DNA from 3 places in the Lysinibacillus louembei genome. Region 1 is predicted to be linked to each of the others. Evidence: a T-box and tRNA genes for the amino acid it is inferred to sense, from the RefSeq annotation. Region 1 holds a T-box; the other regions hold tRNA genes.
What was found. A T-box is a leader RNA that pairs with one kind of tRNA and senses whether it is charged. The one in region 1 lies ahead of serS (serine--tRNA ligase), so its partner is inferred to be a tRNA-Ser.
Positions count from the first base shown of each region.

Region 2: it has a tRNA-Ser gene. The T-box ahead of serS (serine--tRNA ligase) is inferred to sense a tRNA for this amino acid. The anticodon was not compared.
Region 3: it has a tRNA-Ser gene. The T-box ahead of serS (serine--tRNA ligase) is inferred to sense a tRNA for this amino acid. The anticodon was not compared.

Region 1 covers NZ_CP137624.1:984,973-988,821, forward strand. Annotated here, with positions in the region: gene R6U77_RS04825 (TetR/AcrR family transcriptional regulator) at 1-397, opposite strand, end outside; gene serS (serine--tRNA ligase) at 524-1,810, opposite strand; T-box leader at 1,871-2,087, opposite strand; gene pdxR (MocR-like pyridoxine biosynthesis transcription factor PdxR) at 2,177-3,571, shown strand; gene R6U77_RS04840 (HTH domain-containing protein) at 3,587-3,849, opposite strand, start outside.
Region 2 covers NZ_CP137624.1:1,873,525-1,877,373, forward strand. Annotated here, with positions in the region: rRNA gene R6U77_RS09195 (23S ribosomal RNA) at 1-1,723, shown strand, start outside; rRNA gene rrf (5S ribosomal RNA) at 1,832-1,947, shown strand; tRNA gene R6U77_RS09205 (tRNA-Asn) at 1,962-2,036, shown strand; tRNA gene R6U77_RS09210 (tRNA-Ser) at 2,044-2,135, shown strand; tRNA gene R6U77_RS09215 (tRNA-Glu) at 2,156-2,230, shown strand; tRNA gene R6U77_RS09220 (tRNA-Val) at 2,240-2,315, shown strand; tRNA gene R6U77_RS09225 (tRNA-Met) at 2,331-2,407, shown strand; tRNA gene R6U77_RS09230 (tRNA-Asp) at 2,411-2,486, shown strand; tRNA gene R6U77_RS09235 (tRNA-Phe) at 2,503-2,578, shown strand; tRNA gene R6U77_RS09240 (tRNA-Thr) at 2,590-2,665, shown strand; tRNA gene R6U77_RS09245 (tRNA-Tyr) at 2,669-2,752, shown strand; tRNA gene R6U77_RS09250 (tRNA-Trp) at 2,769-2,842, shown strand; tRNA gene R6U77_RS09255 (tRNA-His) at 2,871-2,946, shown strand; tRNA gene R6U77_RS09260 (tRNA-His) at 2,975-3,050, shown strand; tRNA gene R6U77_RS09265 (tRNA-Gln) at 3,071-3,145, shown strand; tRNA gene R6U77_RS09270 (tRNA-Gly) at 3,149-3,223, shown strand; tRNA gene R6U77_RS09275 (tRNA-Cys) at 3,230-3,303, shown strand; tRNA gene R6U77_RS09280 (tRNA-Gly) at 3,350-3,424, shown strand; tRNA gene R6U77_RS09285 (tRNA-Leu) at 3,436-3,517, shown strand; gene R6U77_RS09290 (catalase) at 3,677-3,849, opposite strand, start outside.
Region 3 covers NZ_CP137624.1:2,271,779-2,275,627, reverse strand. Annotated here, with positions in the region: gene R6U77_RS11410 (nuclease-related domain-containing protein) at 1-898, shown strand, start outside; tRNA gene R6U77_RS11405 (tRNA-Glu) at 1,036-1,107, opposite strand; tRNA gene R6U77_RS11400 (tRNA-Ser) at 1,116-1,206, opposite strand; tRNA gene R6U77_RS11395 (tRNA-Asn) at 1,210-1,284, opposite strand; tRNA gene R6U77_RS11390 (tRNA-Ile) at 1,294-1,370, opposite strand; tRNA gene R6U77_RS11385 (tRNA-Gly) at 1,375-1,448, opposite strand; tRNA gene R6U77_RS11380 (tRNA-Phe) at 1,456-1,531, opposite strand; tRNA gene R6U77_RS11375 (tRNA-Asp) at 1,546-1,621, opposite strand; tRNA gene R6U77_RS11370 (tRNA-Met) at 1,625-1,701, opposite strand; tRNA gene R6U77_RS11365 (tRNA-Ser) at 1,741-1,833, opposite strand; tRNA gene R6U77_RS11360 (tRNA-Ile) at 1,851-1,927, opposite strand; tRNA gene R6U77_RS11355 (tRNA-Met) at 1,935-2,008, opposite strand; tRNA gene R6U77_RS11350 (tRNA-Ala) at 2,027-2,102, opposite strand; tRNA gene R6U77_RS11345 (tRNA-Pro) at 2,129-2,205, opposite strand; tRNA gene R6U77_RS11340 (tRNA-Arg) at 2,215-2,291, opposite strand; tRNA gene R6U77_RS11335 (tRNA-Leu) at 2,301-2,389, opposite strand; tRNA gene R6U77_RS11330 (tRNA-Gly) at 2,396-2,470, opposite strand; tRNA gene R6U77_RS11325 (tRNA-Leu) at 2,513-2,597, opposite strand; tRNA gene R6U77_RS11320 (tRNA-Lys) at 2,616-2,691, opposite strand; tRNA gene R6U77_RS11315 (tRNA-Thr) at 2,696-2,771, opposite strand; tRNA gene R6U77_RS11310 (tRNA-Val) at 2,780-2,855, opposite strand; rRNA gene rrf (5S ribosomal RNA) at 2,865-2,979, opposite strand; gene R6U77_RS11300 (hypothetical protein) at 3,168-3,605, opposite strand; gene R6U77_RS11295 (cysteine desulfurase family protein) at 3,674-3,849, opposite strand, start outside.

The DNA.
Region 1 (3,849 bases):
CTTCTGTTTCTTCATTCAATTGTTTAAAGATATCTGGAAATTTTTCATATTGTGCATTTGCTTGCACAATCAAATGCATGTAAATTTTTTGCTCATTGACAAGCTTAACATGCCTCTTCGTCATCTCCTCGATTTCTTGTCTATAAGATTGAGGGTTCTTATCAAATGCTAGCAGCTCATCCACTAAAGGCTTCCATGGCTGTATCACACATGTATAAAATAGCTCCTCTTTACTGCCGAAGTGCGTTGCTACAGTACCAAAGCCCACCTCTGCTTTTTTCGCAATATCTCCCATCGTCGTGCTATCATAGCCTTTTTCAGCAAAAAGAGCTGTTGCTGCCTCTAAAATTCGCGCTTTTTTTAGCTCCATATTTCTTATTACTTTATCGCTTGCCATTTCCATACCCCCTAAAGATTGATTAATCAATCTTATATTAAAATAAATAAAACGTTGCCTAAAAGATATAATCTTTCAGGCAACATTCATTTTAAACACGATGTTTCTTAGACGTCCTCTGCGATTTTACTTCACTGGCGCCACAATCACCGTTTTACCACCCATATAAGGAACAAGCACCTCTGGAATTTTCACGCTGCCATCTGCTTGCTGGTAATTTTCTAAAATTGCAGCTACTGTACGCCCAATCGCTAAGCCTGAGCCGTTTAATGTGTGCACATATTCTGGTTTTGCACCTGACTCACGACGGAAGCGAATGTTGGCACGACGCGCTTGGAAATCTTCAAAGTTTGAAATAGAAGAAATTTCACGGTACATATCTTGCGTTGGGAACCATACTTCTAAATCGTATTTTTTCGCTGCTGTAAAGCCTAAATCAGATGTGTTCATTAATAGCTTGCGGTATGGTAACTCTAATAATTGCAATACTTTTTCCGCATGCCCTACTAATAATTCTAATTGCTCGTAAGATTCCTCTGGCTTCACAAAACGCACAAGCTCCACTTTATTAAATTGGTGCTGGCGAATTAAGCCACGTGTATCGCGACCTGCTGAACCTGCCTCAGAACGGAAGCAAGTGCTATAAGCAGCAAAGCCTTTTGGCAGCATTTCTCCGTCTAAAATTTCATCGCGATAGAAGTTCGTTACAGGTACTTCCGCTGTCGGTGCTAAGAAGTAATCTAAATCCTTTAATTTAAATACATCCTCTTCAAATTTTGGTAAATTCCCTGTACCAGTTAATGAATCACGGTTAATAATCACAGGCGGAAGCATTTCCTCATAGCCATGCTCCTCAGCATGTAAATCCATCATAAAGCTCATTAATGCACGCTCTAAACGTGCACCTAACCCACGATAAAACAAGAAACGGCTGCCTGTTACTTTACCCGCACGCTCAAAATCAACTACTTGTAAATCTGTCGCTACATCCCAATGTGGCTTTGGCTCGAAATCGAATGCTGTTTTTTCTCCCCAAGTATATACTTCCTTATTGTCATCCTCTGTTTCTCCTACAGGAACAGATTCGTGTGGAATATTTGGTAAACGCATCATCATATCTTCGAATTTTTCTTCTACAGCTCGTAATACCTCATCAAGCGTTTTAATTTCATCGCCTACTTCGCGCATACGTGCAATAACATCATCCGCATTTTCCTTATTGCGCTTCATCACCGCAATTTGCTCAGACACTTTGTTGCGCTCCGCCTTTAATACCTCTGTTTTTGCAATTAAATCACGACGCTCTACATCCAATGCCTCAAAATCATCGAAAGTTCCTAAATCCTCATTGCGTGTAAGCAAAACGCGCTTTACTTCCTCATAATTGTCTCGAATACGTTTAATATCTAACATATTTCTTCCTCCATTCTTTAGTATACTAATGTAAACGACAAAAAAGCCCTCATCCCCATAGAAAGGGACGAGAGCTACCCGCGTTGCCACCCTAATTGAATAGACAGAGCATGCCTATTCCACTTCATTCATAACGGCTTTAGTTACCGGTCTTTGCCTACTAATGTTTCAGCAAGACAACTCAAGGACGGATTCACAAGTGTTTTTATTAGCTTGCACCAACCGCTAACTCTCTACAAAAAACGGGCTTGTTACTATTTCCTATCATCGCATTATCGTATCAATTTGGATTCATTGTACTATAGCTTATTTTTTTTCGCAAGCATCTAAAATTCAGTATAATAACATTAGAAAGGATGACGAACGATGGACATGCTGCTATTCTCATTAAATCGCGATACAAATATGCCGTTGTACGAGCAACTATACGAAGGCATTAAAGAGGCAATTATTCATCAAAAAATTGCTGTAGGTGAAAAATTACCTTCTAAAAGAAGACTCAGTGATTTTTTAAATATTAGTCAAACGACGATTGAATTAGCATATGCACAGCTTTTAGCGGAGGGTTATATCGCTTCTAAGCCACGCGTAGGCTATTTTGTCGAGGATATTGCTGAGCTACCCTTTATTGAAAAAACAATTACTCATACACCTGACACGCCTAAAAAACACACATATAAAATTGATTTTTCACCAGGTAAAATTGATGAGGATTCCTTCCCCTTCACTATTTGGAGAAAATATGCGAAAGACCTTATCGATTTACATTCAAAAGAGCTATTGCAAATCGGTGACCGCCAAGGAGAATACGAATTACGAAGCCAAATTGCAAGCTATTTATACCAATCGCGCGGCATTCACTGTACCGCTGAGCAAATTGTTATCGGCTCAGGGACAGAGCAGCTAATGCCATTTATTTTGCGCTTATTTAATCAGGCTAGCATTGCTTTAGAAAACCCTGGCTATTCTGCGATTCCCCGCAATCAGTTAGACCATGCTGTTATCCCTGTTGATGTGGATGCAGATGGTTTATTAGTGGACCAATTAGAAAAAACAGAGGCGAATTTAGTTTATATTACTCCCTCTCATCAATTCCCGACTGGTGCTGTTTTATCCGCTGCGCGTCGTGCACAATTATTAAAATGGGCAGCTGGGAAGGTATCTCGATATATTATTGAAGATGACTACGATAGTGAATTTCGTTATATTGGAAAACCAATTCCCGCACTGCATAGCCTAGATCAAAATGAAAAAGTAATTTATATGAGCACATTTACAAAATCGCTAATGCCATCTTTGCGTGTTGCCTATTTCGTATTACCACCAGCATTACTTGCGCGCTACAACGAAATTTTCAGCTATTATTCCGCTACTGTGCCACGCTTTGATCAGCATATTTTAGCGCATTTTATGAAGGATGGCCATTTTTCAAAGCATTTAAATCGCATGCGTAAAATTTACCGCAAAAAACACGATAAGCTGCTATCTATATTGACAAAGCACTATCCAACAATCGGAGTATCAGGAGACGTTGCGGGCATGCATATCTTAATACAAGTTCCTCACAGCAAAGATGAACAGGAACTACAAAAAATTGCCAAAGAAAACGATATTTCGATTTTACCCCTTTCAAATTATTTATTAACTCCTGTCCAAGCGGAGTTCCCAACATTTTTATTAGGCTTCGGCGGTATCCCAATCGAAGAAATCGAAGCATATGTTGATGCATTAATGATGGCTTGGAGCATTCGTAAAAACTAAAAGGTGAGGCTCCTTTTAGTTTTGGATTAATACAGAGTTAAGCATCATAATATTCACAATTACATTCATTTCAACTTCCCTTGAAATAGGTGTATTTTTTTGAAAACTTAATATTTCTTCTTCTTCGATATTCGTTATTCTAGAAATATTCTCTATCGATAAACCAAATTGTTTTACAAGGCTATCTATTATCAATTGTACACGCTCTTTTGCTGTTAGATCTAAAGAAAAACCATGATTTAACATTGTTAATTTGTATTTTAAAATTCTTTCTTGAT
Region 2 (3,849 bases), 890 kb from region 1:
GTGGATTGACATCTACGATGTCAGTGGTAGGAGAGCGTTCTAAGTGCGTTGAAGTCAGATCGGAAGGACTGGTGGAGCGCTTAGAAGTGAGAATGCCGGTATGAGTAGCGAAAGACGGGTGAGAATCCCGTCCACCGTATGACTAAGGTTTCCTGAGGAAGGCTCGTCCGCTCAGGGTTAGTCGGGACCTAAGCCGAGGCCGACAGGCGTAGGCGATGGACAACAGGTTGATATTCCTGTACTACCTCCCCACCGTTTGAGTAATGGGGGGACGCAGGAGGGTAGGGTAAGCAGAGCGTTGGTTGTCTCTGTTCAAGCAGTAAGGCGTGTGTGTAGGCAAATCCGCACACTGATACGTTGAGCTGTGATGACGAGTCCGTATGGACGAAGTTCCTGATCTCACACTGCCAAGAAAAGCCTCTAACGAGGTGGGAGGTACCCGTACCGCAAACCGACACAGGTAGTCGAGGAGAGAATCCTAAGGTGTGCGAGAGAACTCTCGTTAAGGAACTCGGCAAAATGACCCCGTAACTTCGGGAGAAGGGGTGCTCTTGAGCGTGCAAGCGCATGAGAGCCGCAGTGAATAGGCCCAGGCGACTGTTTAGCAAAAACACAGGTCTCTGCAAAACCGTAAGGTGACGTATAGGGGCTGACGCCTGCCCGGTGCTGGAAGGTTAAGAGGAGTGGTTAGCGCAAGCGAAGCTATGAATTGAAGCCCCAGTAAACGGCGGCCGTAACTATAACGGTCCTAAGGTAGCGAAATTCCTTGTCGGGTAAGTTCCGACCCGCACGAAAGGCGTAACGATCTGGGCACTGTCTCAACGAGAGACTCGGTGAAATTATAGTACCTGTGAAGATGCAGGTTACCCGCGACAGGACGGAAAGACCCCGTGGAGCTTTACTGTAGCTTGATATTGAATTTTGGTACAACTTGTACAGGATAGGTAGGAGCCAGAGATCTCGGAGCGCCAGCTTCGAAGGAGGCGTCGGTGGGATACTACCCTGGTTGTATTGAAATTCTAACCCATGCCCCTTAGCGGGGCAGGAGACAGTGTCAGGCGGACAGTTTGACTGGGGCGGTCGCCTCCTAAAAGGTAACGGAGGCGCCCAAAGGTTCCCTCAGAATGGTTGGAAATCATTCGTAGAGTGTAAAGGCACAAGGGAGCTTGACTGCGAGACCTACAAGTCGAGCAGGGTCGAAAGACGGGCTTAGTGATCCGGTGGTTCCGCATGGAAGGGCCATCGCTCAACGGATAAAAGCTACCCCGGGGATAACAGGCTTATCTCCCCCAAGAGTCCACATCGACGGGGAGGTTTGGCACCTCGATGTCGGCTCATCGCATCCTGGGGCTGTAGTCGGTCCCAAGGGTTGGGCTGTTCGCCCATTAAAGCGGTACGCGAGCTGGGTTCAGAACGTCGTGAGACAGTTCGGTCCCTATCCGTCGTGGGCGTAGGAAATTTGAGAGGAGCTGTCCTTAGTACGAGAGGACCGGGATGGACATACCGCTGGTGTACCAGTTGTCGTGCCAACGGCATCGCTGGGTAGCTATGTATGGACGGGATAAGTGCTGAAAGCATCTAAGCATGAAGCCCCCCTCAAGATGAGATTTCCCATTACGCAAGTAAGTAAGATCCCTCAAAGACGATGAGGTAGATAGGTTCGAGGTGGAAGTGTGGCGACACATGGAGCTGACGAATACTAATCGATCGAGGACTTAACCACATTCTAAACTTGTTTCAATGACCGTTTATCCAGTTTTGAAAGAACAAGAAAATACATACTTGACTTTAATAGAAAATATGGTATAATAATTCTTGTCTTTGAAAATAGTCTAGTGATGATGGCAAAGAGGTCACACCCGTTCCCATACCGAACACGGAAGTTAAGCTCTTTAGCGCCGATGGTAGTTGGGGGTTTCCCCCTGTGAGAGTAGGACGTCGCTAGGCTAACCTTAAATTATTCCGAAGTAGCTCAGTGGTAGAGCAACCGGCTGTTAACCGGTTGGTCGCAGGTTCGAGCCCTGCCTTCGGAGCCATCTTCTTGGAGAGTTGTCCGAGAGGTCGAAGGAGCACGATTGGAAATCGTGTAGGCGGTTAACACTGTCTCAAGGGTTCAAATCCCTTACTCTCCGCCATCCTTAAAACAACTATTATTGGCCCGTTGGTCAAGTGGTTAAGACACCGCCCTTTCACGGCGGTAACACGGGTTCGAATCCCGTACGGGTCACCACTTAAATATGGAGGATTAGCTCAGCTGGGAGAGCACCTGCCTTACAAGCAGGGGGTCGGCGGTTCGAACCCGTCATCCTCCACCATTATTATATTATTATCGCGGGGTGGAGCAGTTCGGTAGCTCGTCGGGCTCATAACCCGAAGGTCACAGGTTCAAATCCTGTCCCCGCAACCAAAAGGTCCCGTGGTGTAGCGGTTAACATGCCTGCCTGTCACGCAGGAGATCGCCGGTTCGATCCCGGTCGGGACCGCCATTTAAATAAATATAGTGGGTCAGTAGCTCAGTTGGTAGAGCATTAGATTGAAGCTCTAAGTGTCGGCGGTTCGATTCCGTCCTGACCCACCATTATCCTTAATGCCGGTGTAGCTCAGTTGGTAGAGCAACTGACTTGTAATCAGTAGGTCGTGGGTTCGACTCCTATCGCCGGCACCATTTGGAGGGGTAGCGAAGTGGCTAAACGCGGCGGACTGTAAATCCGCTCCTTAGGGTTCGGCGGTTCGAATCCGTCCCCCTCCACCATTTGATTTATCTGAATAGGGGCATAGTTCAACGGTAGAATAGAGGTCTCCAAAACCTTTGGTGTGGGTTCGATTCCTACTGCCCCTGCCAGATTTTTTTGTTACGAAATTTAATTATGGCGATTGTGGCGAAGTGGTTAACGCACCTGATTGTGGTTCAGGCATTCGTGGGTTCGATTCCCATCAGTCGCCCCATTTTATTTTAAAAGAATTTTATATTGTGGCGGTTGTGGCGAAGTGGTTAACGCACCTGATTGTGGTTCAGGCATTCGTGGGTTCGATTCCCATCAGTCGCCCCATTTTTATAATTATAAGTTGTTGGGGTATAGCCAAGCGGTAAGGCAACGGATTTTGATTCCGTCATGCCTAGGTTCGAATCCTAGTACCCCAGCCATTTGCGGAAGTAGTTCAGTGGTAGAACACCACCTTGCCAAGGTGGGGGTCGCGAGTTCGAACCTCGTCTTCCGCTCCATTTTAAGGCGGCATAGCCAAGTGGTAAGGCACAGGTCTGCAACACCTTTATCACCGGTTCAAATCCGGTTGCCGCCTCCAATTTATATAAAATTGGAGATTTTTTTCTCTTTTAACATAATAGTTTGCGGAAGTAGTTCAGTGGTAGAACACCACCTTGCCAAGGTGGGGGTCGCGAGTTCGAACCTCGTCTTCCGCTCCAAATTTGCCTTTGCCAGTATGGCGGAATTGGCAGACGCGCGCGACTCAAAATCGCGTTCCTTCGGGAGTGTCGGTTCGACCCCGACTACTGGTATAATTTAAAGCATTGATATAAAGCACTTCACAAATACATGTGAGGTGTTTTTTTTGCATTCAAGATGTTAGATATAAATAATAAGGGTATGAAGCTTAGCATTTTCTTAAACAAAATGGCCGTTATCGGTAAAATACCGATAAGCAGCCAGTCAGTAAATTATAACGTAGGATAAAGGAAACTTGGACGGCCCCAGAATCTTTGCTTCGCCATTGTATTTATAAATCTGTTAGCAAAATTCTCTTCTGCATCAGTTACAATTCCCTCATCACTTGAGAAGCTTAGTGATTTAAGTATAGCCTCACCATTTTGAATAATGCCGATAGGTTTGA
Region 3 (3,849 bases), 1.3 Mb from region 1:
AGCTATTATGAGGAGGGTTGCTAGTCAATGTCCTGACTATCATTATTTTATAGAACAGCATGCCTTAGCTGCTGCTGGTATTGCAGGTGAGAATGAGGTTTTTTATTTTTTGCAAGAGCTGGCTATGCCTCATCAGATTTTGCGTAATTTTTGTTTAATTGATTTTGCAGCACATAAACATGAAATGGATTTTCTCATTATTTTTTCATCTTTCATTCTTTGTTTGGAGGTGAAAAACATAGCAGGGCAATTAAATTTTGATGTTGAGGCATCACAATTGCTACGAACTCGTGCTGATGGCGTTATCGAACGCTTTCCAAACCCTGTTGCCCAACTAACACGTCATATCCGTTTTCTGTCTTCTCTTTTTCCCCATATTCCTATTGTTGGTGCAGTAGTCATTGCAAACCGCCGCGCAATTATCGGTAGCCGACGAAATACACATATCCCCATCTTTCATGCAGATTACCTTCATAGCTTTATTGAGAGTAGCCTAAAGCAATATACTAAGCCCGTCCTCCAAATCAACACTTTTTATGAACAACTTCTAGCAAGGCAAGCCCCTGTAATAAAATCATTTTCGTTCACATTAGCAGATTTAAAAAAAGGTGTATTTTGTGAAAAATGTAGTTCTAAAATGCATTTTGTGCAAGATCGATTCATTTGCTCAAACTGTCACCATCAAGATAAATTTGCTCATTTTCAAGCATTAGCTGATTTTCGCTTATTAGTAGATTCGAAAATTACAAATCAGAAGTTTCGTACACTTTGTGAGATTTCCTCGAGATATGCAGCAAAGCGTTTGTTAAAATATTTACCTATAATCAAGCAAGGCAGAACTACTTATTACGAGATTCCTGAGCAAATTGTTACAATCGCCCCTCATTCGCCCAATTAGCTAGAAAATTCGCCCGATTCCACAGTCAATTCGCCCGCAAACAGTCTACATTCGCCCATTTTTGTTTTGGTCATTTCTCTTCTTTCTACACAATAAAAAAGCAGTACACGTCTCGAAGACATGCACTGCTTTTTGAATGACCCGTACGGGATTCGAACCCGTGTTACCGCCGTGAAAGGGCGGTGTCTTAACCACTTGACCAACGGGCCAGCTTTGCTGGCGGAGAAGGAGGGATTTGAACCCTCGCGCCGGTCACCCGACCTACGCCCTTAGCAGGGGCGCCTCTTCGGCCTCTTGAGTACTTCCCCATATGGCTCCGAAGGCAGGGCTCGAACCTGCGACCAACCGGTTAACAGCCGGTTGCTCTACCACTGAGCTACTTCGGAATAATCTTTTGGTGGGCCTAAATGGACTCGAACCATCGACCTCACGCTTATCAGGCGTGCGCTCTAACCAGCTGAGCTATAGGCCCTTATTGGAGCGGGTGATCGGAATCGAACCGACGACATCAGCTTGGAAGGCTGAGGTTTTACCATTAAACTACACCCGCACATACATGGTGGGTCAGGACGGAATCGAACCGCCGACACTTAGAGCTTCAATCTAATGCTCTACCAACTGAGCTACTGACCCATGTTTTTTTAAAATGGCGGTCCCGACCGGGATCGAACCGGCGATCTCCTGCGTGACAGGCAGGCATGTTAACCGCTACACCACGGGACCTTTTGGTTGCGGGGACAGGATTTGAACCTGTGACCTTCGGGTTATGAGCCCGACGAGCTACCGAACTGCTCCACCCCGCGATAATTATTATGTTGTTCACCATTTTTTCTTGGAAAAGATGGCGGAGGAAGAGGGATTCGAACCCCCGCGCGGTGTAACCCGCCTGTCGGTTTTCAAGACCGATCCCTTCAGCCGGACTTGGGTATTCCTCCGTTATAAAAGTGAAAAATGGTGGACCTTACAGGACTCGAACCTGTGACCGGACGGTTATGAGCCGTCTGCTCTAACCAACTGAGCTAAAGGTCCTTTAAGATGGCGGCGGAGGGGATCGAACCCCCGACCTTACGGGTATGAACCGTACGCTCTAGCCAGCTGAGCTACGCCGCCAGGATCTTTACTTATGGTTGGTGGAGCCTAGCGGGATCGAACCGCTGACCTCCTGCGTGCAAGGCAGGCGCTCTCCCAGCTGAGCTAAGGCCCCATAAGTTTCTTTCAGTTGGTGTTACATGGTCGGGAAGACAGGATTCGAACCTGCGACCCCTTGGTCCCAAACCAAGTGCTCTACCAAGCTGAGCTACTTCCCGTATAACTAATGGCGCGCCCGACAGGAGTCGAACCCATAACCTTCTGATCCGTAGTCAGACGCTCTATCCAATTGAGCTACGGGCGCTTTTTAAAATGGTGCCGAGGGCCGGAATCGAACCGGCACGGTAGTCACCTACCGCAGGATTTTAAGTCCTGTGCGTCTGCCAGTTCCGCCACCCCGGCACATGTTGGAGCGGAAGACGAGGTTCGAACTCGCGACCCCCACCTTGGCAAGGTGGTGTTCTACCACTGAACTACTTCCGCATGTGCTAAAGAATTTTTATTCTGACAGTTTATGAAATTATTTGGTGCGGGTGAAGGGAGTCGAACCCCCACGCCTTACGGCGCTAGATCCTAAGTCTAGTGCGTCTGCCAATTCCGCCACACCCGCTTTTATTTAGGTCTTAAATGGTGAGCCATGAAGGACTCGAACCTTCGACCCTCTGATTAAAAGTCAGATGCTCTACCGACTGAGCTAATGGCTCAAAATGGTGCCGGCGATAGGAGTCGAACCCACGACCTACTGATTACAAGTCAGTTGCTCTACCAACTGAGCTACACCGGCATTTTGATTGGTGGAGGATGACGGGTTCGAACCGCCGACCCCCTGCTTGTAAGGCAGGTGCTCTCCCAGCTGAGCTAATCCTCCGTATGTAAAGCCTAGCAACGTCCTACTCTCACAGGGGGAAACCCCCAACTACCATCGGCGCTAAAGAGCTTAACTTCCGTGTTCGGTATGGGAACGGGTGTGACTCTTTGCCATCATTACTAGACTCTTTTCTCTCTCAAAACGTTACCCGTTCTTCAAGACAAGAATTAGTATATAACGTTATTTCACATTATGCAATACTTTTTTAAAAAAAAATATTATTTTTTAAAATTGCTAAAATACAATGCTCTGTTGCTCATTATAGCAAGTGCTTTTCTAAAAGAAAATAGCTTATTTTTATCTTACTAACACTTATATTTTAATATCCACTGCCGTTTCATTTTGAAGCTCAGAACTTGCATGATGAGATGACCGCGCATTATTCTCTTCCTCCCCTGATAATTGCTTATGTTCCTTGGGATTCTCTTTTGTAATTTTCATCAATAAAGCTTTCCCATAAAGCGACGGGTCATGCTTCACCAAATATTGATGGTCTTTTCCAGGTACTTTATCTCCAACCATAATACGCCCTGCAATCTTTAAGCAAGTTAATTGAATTTTTAATGCTTCTTGCTCTGCTTCCATTCGCTTTTTGGCAGCCTCAGCTTCCCTTTTAAGTTGCTCTGTCATCTTTTGTTGCTTTTTTAATTCGCGCTCCAATTCCTGCTTTTTCTTTAACAGCTCCTCTTCTTTTGTTATTACAGCATTATCCATAGCAAAGTTTACAGTTTGCGACCCTTTGATGTGCACCGATTTCTCCTCCTTTCTGTAGAAAGCTCCTATTTTATTATTCGGCACAAAATGCAAAAATTAAAGATTCACTCAATTGCCAAAAGCGTTTGACTCAACTTTTGTAAATCTTCAATAGATGTGTCTTCTCCAAAAGAAATTCTAAAAAATTGACGCGCAGCTGCCACCGAGTAACCCATAGATAAAATAGCTTTCGTGCCTGAATCACTATGAATATCGCAGGCGCTCCCTGTGGATATGCCAA